Regions from separate parts of the Pseudorhodoferax sp. LjRoot39 genome, predicted to be linked through region 2. Evidence: riboswitches for the same ligand, from Rfam matches in the RefSeq annotation. Region 2 holds a riboswitch; the other holds the start of a gene.
What was found. A riboswitch is a leader RNA that binds a small molecule or an ion and turns the genes downstream of it on or off. The one in region 2 is predicted to bind glycine.
Positions count from the first base shown of each region.

Region 1: linked by a shared signal. The riboswitch ahead of ACSQ4M_RS26570 (D-amino acid dehydrogenase) and the one ahead of gcvT (glycine cleavage system aminomethyltransferase GcvT) in region 2 are both predicted to bind glycine.

Region 1 covers NZ_CAXUQL020000001.1:5,713,390-5,716,784, forward strand. The annotation lists gene ACSQ4M_RS26560 (2-hydroxyacid dehydrogenase) at 1-188, shown strand, start outside; gene ACSQ4M_RS26565 (nitroreductase family protein) at 312-911, opposite strand; glycine riboswitch at 1,104-1,205, shown strand; gene ACSQ4M_RS26570 (D-amino acid dehydrogenase) at 1,368-2,642, shown strand; gene ACSQ4M_RS26575 (YncE family protein) at 2,653-3,395, opposite strand, start outside.
Region 2 covers NZ_CAXUQL020000001.1:4,149,282-4,152,676, reverse strand. The annotation lists gene ACSQ4M_RS19305 (TRAP transporter small permease) at 1-177, shown strand, start outside; gene ACSQ4M_RS19300 (TRAP transporter large permease) at 202-1,479, shown strand; glycine riboswitch at 1,507-1,584, shown strand; glycine riboswitch at 1,600-1,699, shown strand; gene gcvT (glycine cleavage system aminomethyltransferase GcvT) at 1,758-2,882, shown strand; gene gcvH (glycine cleavage system protein GcvH) at 2,911-3,279, shown strand; gene gcvP (aminomethyl-transferring glycine dehydrogenase) at 3,305-3,395, shown strand, end outside.

The DNA of each region.
Region 1 (3,395 bases), 1.6 Mb from region 2:
ACCTTTCGTCCACCGTGATCACCGACGACGTGATCCAGCGCCTGGTGTCCTTCCCCAACGTGATCGTGACCGGGCACCAGGCCTTCTTCACGCAGGAGGCGATCGGGCAGATCATGCAGACCACCATCGACAGCATCACGGCCTTCGAGCGCGGCGGTGCGCTGGTGAACCGCGTGCAGCCCGGCTGAGCCAGGCCAGCGCGCCAGCCAGCCGATCACGGGCGCGTTGGCCAGGTCGATGAAGGCAAGCGCCGAGCATGCCGGCGCCCTTTCACACCGCTCTTGCCGCGGCGGCCCGGTACGGCGCGAGGCCTACCCGCGCCACTCGCGCACGTGCGGCGCCGGGTCCGCCCGCCCGGCGGGACGCTGGCCAGTGTTCTGCGGCGTGCCCACGTAGACGAAGCCCAGCAGCCGCTCATTGGGGGCCAGTCCCAAACCGGCGTGCACGGTAGGGTCGTAGGCATTGGGCCCGGAGACCCAGAAGCAGCCGTAGCCCTGCAGGTGCAGCGCGTTGAGCAGGTTCATCGTGGCCGCGCCCGTGGCCACGGTCTGCTCGATCTCGGGCACCTTGGGGTGCGGCTGCAGATGGGCGACCACGGCCACCAGCAACGGCGCCACCAGGGCCTTGCGGCGAAAGCGCTCGGCATCGCCCGCCGGATCGCGCAGGCGCGCGGCCTGCACGAACAGCTCGCCCAGGCGTTCGCGCGCCGCACCGCGAACCAGCACGAAGCGCCAGGGGCGTAGCGCGCCGTGGTCGGGCGCGCACATGGCGGCGGCGAAGGCGCGCTGCAGCTCGGCCTCGCTCGGGATGGGTTCGACCAGCGGCCAGGGGGAACGGCGGGAGAGCAGCAGGTCGAGAGCCTGCGGCGCAATGGCTTCGGTCAGGGGTGCGTCAATCATCATCGCCGGCACTATAGATGCGAGCCAATCGCAAATGGACCAGCCGCGGCAAAGACCTTGCGGCGTGCTGCAGGCGGCTGAAAAACCACAGTGCGGCCGCTGTCCAGGCGCAGGGCTTGGCAGGCAGGGGTCGCCCCGCCACAATCGCGGCCTTGGCGGCACCGCAAGGTCCGCCACACCCGGCCGGCATCCCAGATGCCGACCGGCGTGGGATCGGGAGAGTCCGCACCGCAGCAACATGCCGCGGTCGGCGCCGAAGGAGCAACCGCCCCGGAATCTCTCAGGCAAAAGGACCGGCCCCACGAACCGAACTCTGAAGAGCGCCCGGCGGCTACGCCAACCGGGTGCACCGAAGGAGCAAGCGCAGACCGTCGCGTCTGCGTGAATCTCTCAGGTCCAGCACAGAGGGGGTGTCCGCCGCACGGTCGTGCGGTGGTCCCAACCCCCTGGCGTGTTCTGGAACCTGACATGAAGCAATCCCATATCGCCGTGGTCGGCGGCGGCATCACCGGTGTCACCACCGCCTATGCCCTGGCACGCCGCGGTCTTGCCGTGACGCTGTACGAGCGCCACCGCTATGCCGCCATGGAAACCTCGTTCGCCAACGGAGGCCAGCTGTCGGCCTCGAACGCCGAGGTCTGGAACCTGCCGGCCACCATGCTCAAGGGCCTGAAGTGGATGCTGCGCGCCGACGCGCCGCTGCTGGTCTCGCCCAAGCCGAGCTGGCACAAGCTGTCGTGGTTCGCCGAGTTCATCGCCGCGATGCCGCACTACGAACGCAACACCATCGAGACCGCGCGGCTGGCCATCGCCGCGCGTGAACACCTGTTCGGCTGGGCCGCGGACGAGGGCATCGATTTCGACCACAAGCGCGAGGGCATCCTGCACATCTACCGCGACCAGGCCGGCTTCGATCATGCAGGGCGCGTGTCCACGCTGCTGGCCCAGGGCGGGCTGCAGCGCCGCGCCGTGACGCCGGGCGAGATGCGCGCCATCGAGCCCACGCTGGCCGGCAGCTACTACGGCGGCTGGTACACCGAGAGCGACAGCACGGGCGACATCCACCGCTTCACCGTCGGCCTGGCGCAGGCCGCCGCGCGGCGCGGCGTGCAGTGCCTGTACGAGCAGCAGGTCGAGTCGGTGCAGAGCGATGCCGGCGGCGTGACCATCACCGCCACCGGCCCCGACGGCCAGCGCCACCGGCGCCAGCACGACGGCGTGGTGGTCTGCGCGGGCGTGGCCAGCCGCCAGTTCGCCGCCATGCTGGGGGACCGCGTGAACATCTACCCGGTCAAGGGCTACTCCATCACCGTGCACCTGGACGACGAAGCCAGCCGCGCTGCCGCGCCCACCGTGAGCCTGCTGGACGACGCGACCAAGCTGGTCACCAGTCGGCTGGGCCCGGACCGCTTCCGCGTGGCCGGCACGGCCGAGTTCAACGGCGAGAACCGCGACATCCGCGCCGACCGCATCCGCCCCCTGGTGGACTGGGTGCGCGACTGCTTCCCGGGCGTGGACACGCGCCGCGTGACGCCCTGGGCCGGGCTGCGGCCGATGCTGCCCAACATGCTGCCGTGCGTGGGGCGTGGCCGCTCGGCCAACGTGTTCTACAACACCGGCCACGGGCACCTGGGCTGGACGCTGTCGGCCGTGACGGCGGACATGGTGGCCGGGACGGTGGCCACGGCCTATGGCAACACGGCAAGCGTCGCAGGTGCGCCGCTGGCCGCCGCGGCGGCCTGAAGCGCGGGCCTCAGCGCAGATCGATCCGCACCAGGCTCTCGCGGCCGTCCTTGCGGAAGGCCTGGTGCTTCTCGCGCGGGGCCTTGACCGAGACGTACAGCGTGTCGCCGTCCGGCGTGACGGCCAGGCTGTTCGGGTGCACCGGCAGGTCGATGCTGCGCTTGACGGCGTAGCTCGCGCCATCGATCACCGTCAGCGCCCCCGTGCCGTCCGGCTTCTCGCGCGAGACACCGCGGTTGGTGGCATAGATCTCGTTGCGCTGCGGGTTGTAGGCCACGTCCAGCGCGCCCGTGCCCAGCGGGACGGTCGCGAGCTGCCTGCCGCTGGCGATGTCGAACACGTAGAGCTGGCCGGTGTTGGAGTCGACGCTGAACAGGCGCTGGCCCCGCGCATCCAGCGCCAGGTTCAGGAAGAAGTGCCTGGAGTCCTGCGCCGTGTTGCCCTTGGAATCACCCGTGGAGAAGCGGCCGACGACCTGGCCCGCGTCGGGGTCGATGGCCAGGATCTCGTGCACGCCGCCCTGGCTCACGTACAGGCGGTTCGCAGCCGCGTCGTAGACGGCACCGGCGGTCCAGATGCCTTCGCTGCGGATGGTGTGCGTCAAGCTGCCCTTGGCGCCGTCGACGATCCAGACGACGCCGGGCTGGCCAGGGCTGGTGACGAACACGCGGTTGTGCTTCTCGTCCACGATCACCTTGCGCGTGTGCGGCATGCTTTCCTTGCCGTCGGCCTTCTTCTCGGCCACGCCGAGCT
Region 2 (3,395 bases):
GTCTGGTGGGGCTGGGACTACGCGCAGCGCGGCAGCGTGCAGACCATGGCCGGGCTGGAGAGCCTGTCCATGTTCTGGGCCTACCTGGCGATGCCGGTCGGCGGCCTGTTCTGCGTCTTCGGCATCGTCGGCAACTGGCTCGACCCGCAGCGCAACGAGCTCGACACCGCCCAATAACAAGAACAACAGGAAAGGACCGCCATGACCCCCGTCATGATCTCCACCATGGTGCTGTGCTTCGCGCTCACCATCTCGGTGGCCGTCTCCATCGGCCTGGCTTCGGTGCTGGGCATCCAGGTGGCCAACGTCAACATGCTGATCTCCGTGAAGGAGATGTTCGGCGCCATCAACAAGTTTCCGCTGGCCGCGATCCCGTTCTTCATCCTGGCCGGCAACCTCATGGAGACCGGCGGCATCTCGCGCCGGCTGGTCGAGTTCGCCAAGAGCCTGGTCGGCGGCGTGCAGGGCGGCCTGCCCATGACCTGCGTGCTGACCTGCATGATCTTCGCGGCCGTGTCGGGCTCGTCCGTGGCCACCACCTTCGCCATCGGCGCCATCCTGATTCCGGCGCTCATCAAGCACGGCTATCCCACGAGCTACGCGGCCGCGCTGCAGGCCACCAGCGCCGAGCTGGGCGTGATCATCCCGCCGTCCATCCCGCTGATCCTGTACGGCGTGAGCGCCGAGGTGTCCATCGGCGAGCTGTTCATCGCCGGTTTCGGCCCGGGCATCCTGATCAGCGGCGCGCTGATGCTGTTCGTGTACCTCTACTGCAAGTGGAAGGGCTGGGGCAAGAACGACGGCGACGGCCGCCTCGGCGTCTTGCCGGCGACCTGGCAGGCCGGCTGGGCGCTGCTGATGCCCGTCATCATCCTGGGCGGCATCTACGGCGGTGTGTTCACACCCACCGAGGCCTCGGCCGTCGCGGTGCTGTACGCGCTGGTCGTGGGCATGCTGATCTACCGCGAGATCGGCCTGCGCGACCTGTTCCCCATCCTGCGCAAGTCGGTACTCTCCTCGGCCGTGATCATGTTCATCATCGCCAACGCGGGGCTGTTCGCCTTCCTGATCACGCGCGCCGGCGTGCCCGACGCCATCGGCCGCTGGCTGGAGGCCGTGCTGCAGTCGCCCGCGCTGTTCCTGCTGGGTGTGAACGCGGCGCTGTTCGTGATCGGCATGTTCATCGAGACCAGCGCCGCCATCATCGTGCTGGCGCCCATCCTCGCGCCCGTGGCCATGCACTTCGGCATCGACCCGGTGCACTTCGGCCTGATCATGGTGGTCAACCTCGCGCTGGGCATGATCACGCCGCCCTTCGGCGTGAACCTGTTCGCGGCCTGCACGGTGGCGCGCATTCCGCTGGACCGCATCATCGGGCACCTGATCCCGTTCGTGCTCGTGATCCTGGCCTGCCTGCTTGTCATCACCTATGTGCCGGAGCTGTCGCTGGCGCTGCGCGACCTGGCGTTCGCGAAATAGGGCTGTCCGCTGGTTAGAATCCGCGCCGTCAGGAGAGAGCCCGCCTCACAACGGGCCGCCGACGGCGCAGGACACCCGTCCGAACGCTCAGGCAAAAGGACTGACCCAGGTCTTGTGAAGACCTTCCTCACTGGAGAGAGGCCCGCCCCGAGCGGGTCCACCGAAGGGGCAACCCGCGCAAGCGGCGAATCTCTCAGGTAAAGCGGACAGCGAGGCAGCCCATGGCGCATTTCCTTCGGGGAGCGCCATGTTGTGTTTCTGCCTCCAGGAAGCCCGCCATGTCCGCCGAATCTCTGCTGCACACCCCCCTGCACGCCCTGCACCTCGAACTGGGCGCGCGCATGGTCCCCTTCGCCGGCTACAGCATGCCGGTGCAGTACCCCAAGGGCCTGATGGCCGAGCACCTGCAGGTGCGCGCGGCGGCCGGCCTGTTCGACGTCTCGCACATGGGCCAGCTGCGCCTGGAAGGGCCCGATGCGGCCGCTGCATTCGAGACCCTGATCCCGGTCGACGTGCTGGGCCTCGCAATCGACAAGCAGCGCTACGGCCTGCTGCTGGCGGACGACGGCGGCATCCTCGACGACCTGATGTTCGTGAACCGCGGCGAGCATCTGTTCGTGATCGTCAACGGGGCCTGCAAGCTGGCCGACACCGCACACATCCAGGCCCGCATCGGCCAGCGCTGCGCCGTCGTGCCGATGCCGGAACACGGCCTGCTCGCGCTACAAGGCCCCAAGGCCGCCTCCGCGCTGGCCCGCGTGGTGCCCGGCGTCGACAAGCTCGTGTTCATGACCGGCGGCGCCTTCGACTGGAACGGCGCGGCGCTGTACATCACGCGCAGCGGCTACACGGGCGAGGACGGCTTCGAGATCTCCGTGCCCGGCCCCTGGGCCGAGTCGCTGGCCCGCGCGCTCCTGGCCCAGCCCGAGGTGCTGCCCATCGGCCTGGGCGCGCGCAACTCGCTGCGGCTGGAGGCCGGCCTGTGCCTGTACGGCAACGACATCGACACCACGACCACGCCGGTCGAGGCGGGCCTGAACTGGGCCATGCAGAAAGTGCGCCGCACGGGCGGCGCGCGCGCGGGCGGTTTTCCCGGTGCCGACAAGGTGCTGGCCCAGTTGGACAGCAGCAGCCCCATCGAACGCAAGCGCGTGGGCCTGGTCGCACTGGAACGCGTGCCCGTGCGCGAGCACACCGCGCTGCAGTCTCCCGACGGCCAGGCCATCGGCGAAGTCACGAGCGGCCTGCTCGCCCCCAGCGTGGACAAGCCCATTGCCATGGCCTACGTGCGCGCCGACTTTGCCGCCGCCGGCACCAAGGTCAACGCCATCGTGCGCGGCAAGCCCGTGCCCATGGAAGTCGTCACCATGCCCTTCACCCCACCGCGCTACCACCGCGGCTGAACCCATTTCCCCAACCCGAGGACACACCATGATCAAGTACACCGAAGACCACGAATGGCTCAAGGTCGAGGGCGACACCGCCACCGTCGGCATCACCGTGCATGCGCAGGACGCACTGGGCGACGTGGTGTTCGTCGACCTGCCCGAAGTCGGCAAGACCCTGGCGCACAAGGACGTGGCCGGCGTCGTCGAGTCCGTCAAGGCAGCGGCCGACGTCTACATGCCGGTCGACGGCGAGATCACCGAGGTCAACGAGGCGCTGCGCGCCGACCCGGCGCTGGCCAACAGCGATCCGCTGGGGGCCGGCTGGTTCTTCAAGGTGAAGCTGTCGGATGCCTCGCAGCTCGACGCGCTGCTCGACGAGACCGCCTACAACGCCTTCGCTGCCAATAGCTAACGACACCCAACGGATCCTGCGCGCCATGGCCGAGACCACGCCCTCCCTGTCCGAACTCGAGAACCCCTCGGAGTTCATCGCCCGCCACATCGGCATCACGCCCGCCGACGAGGCCC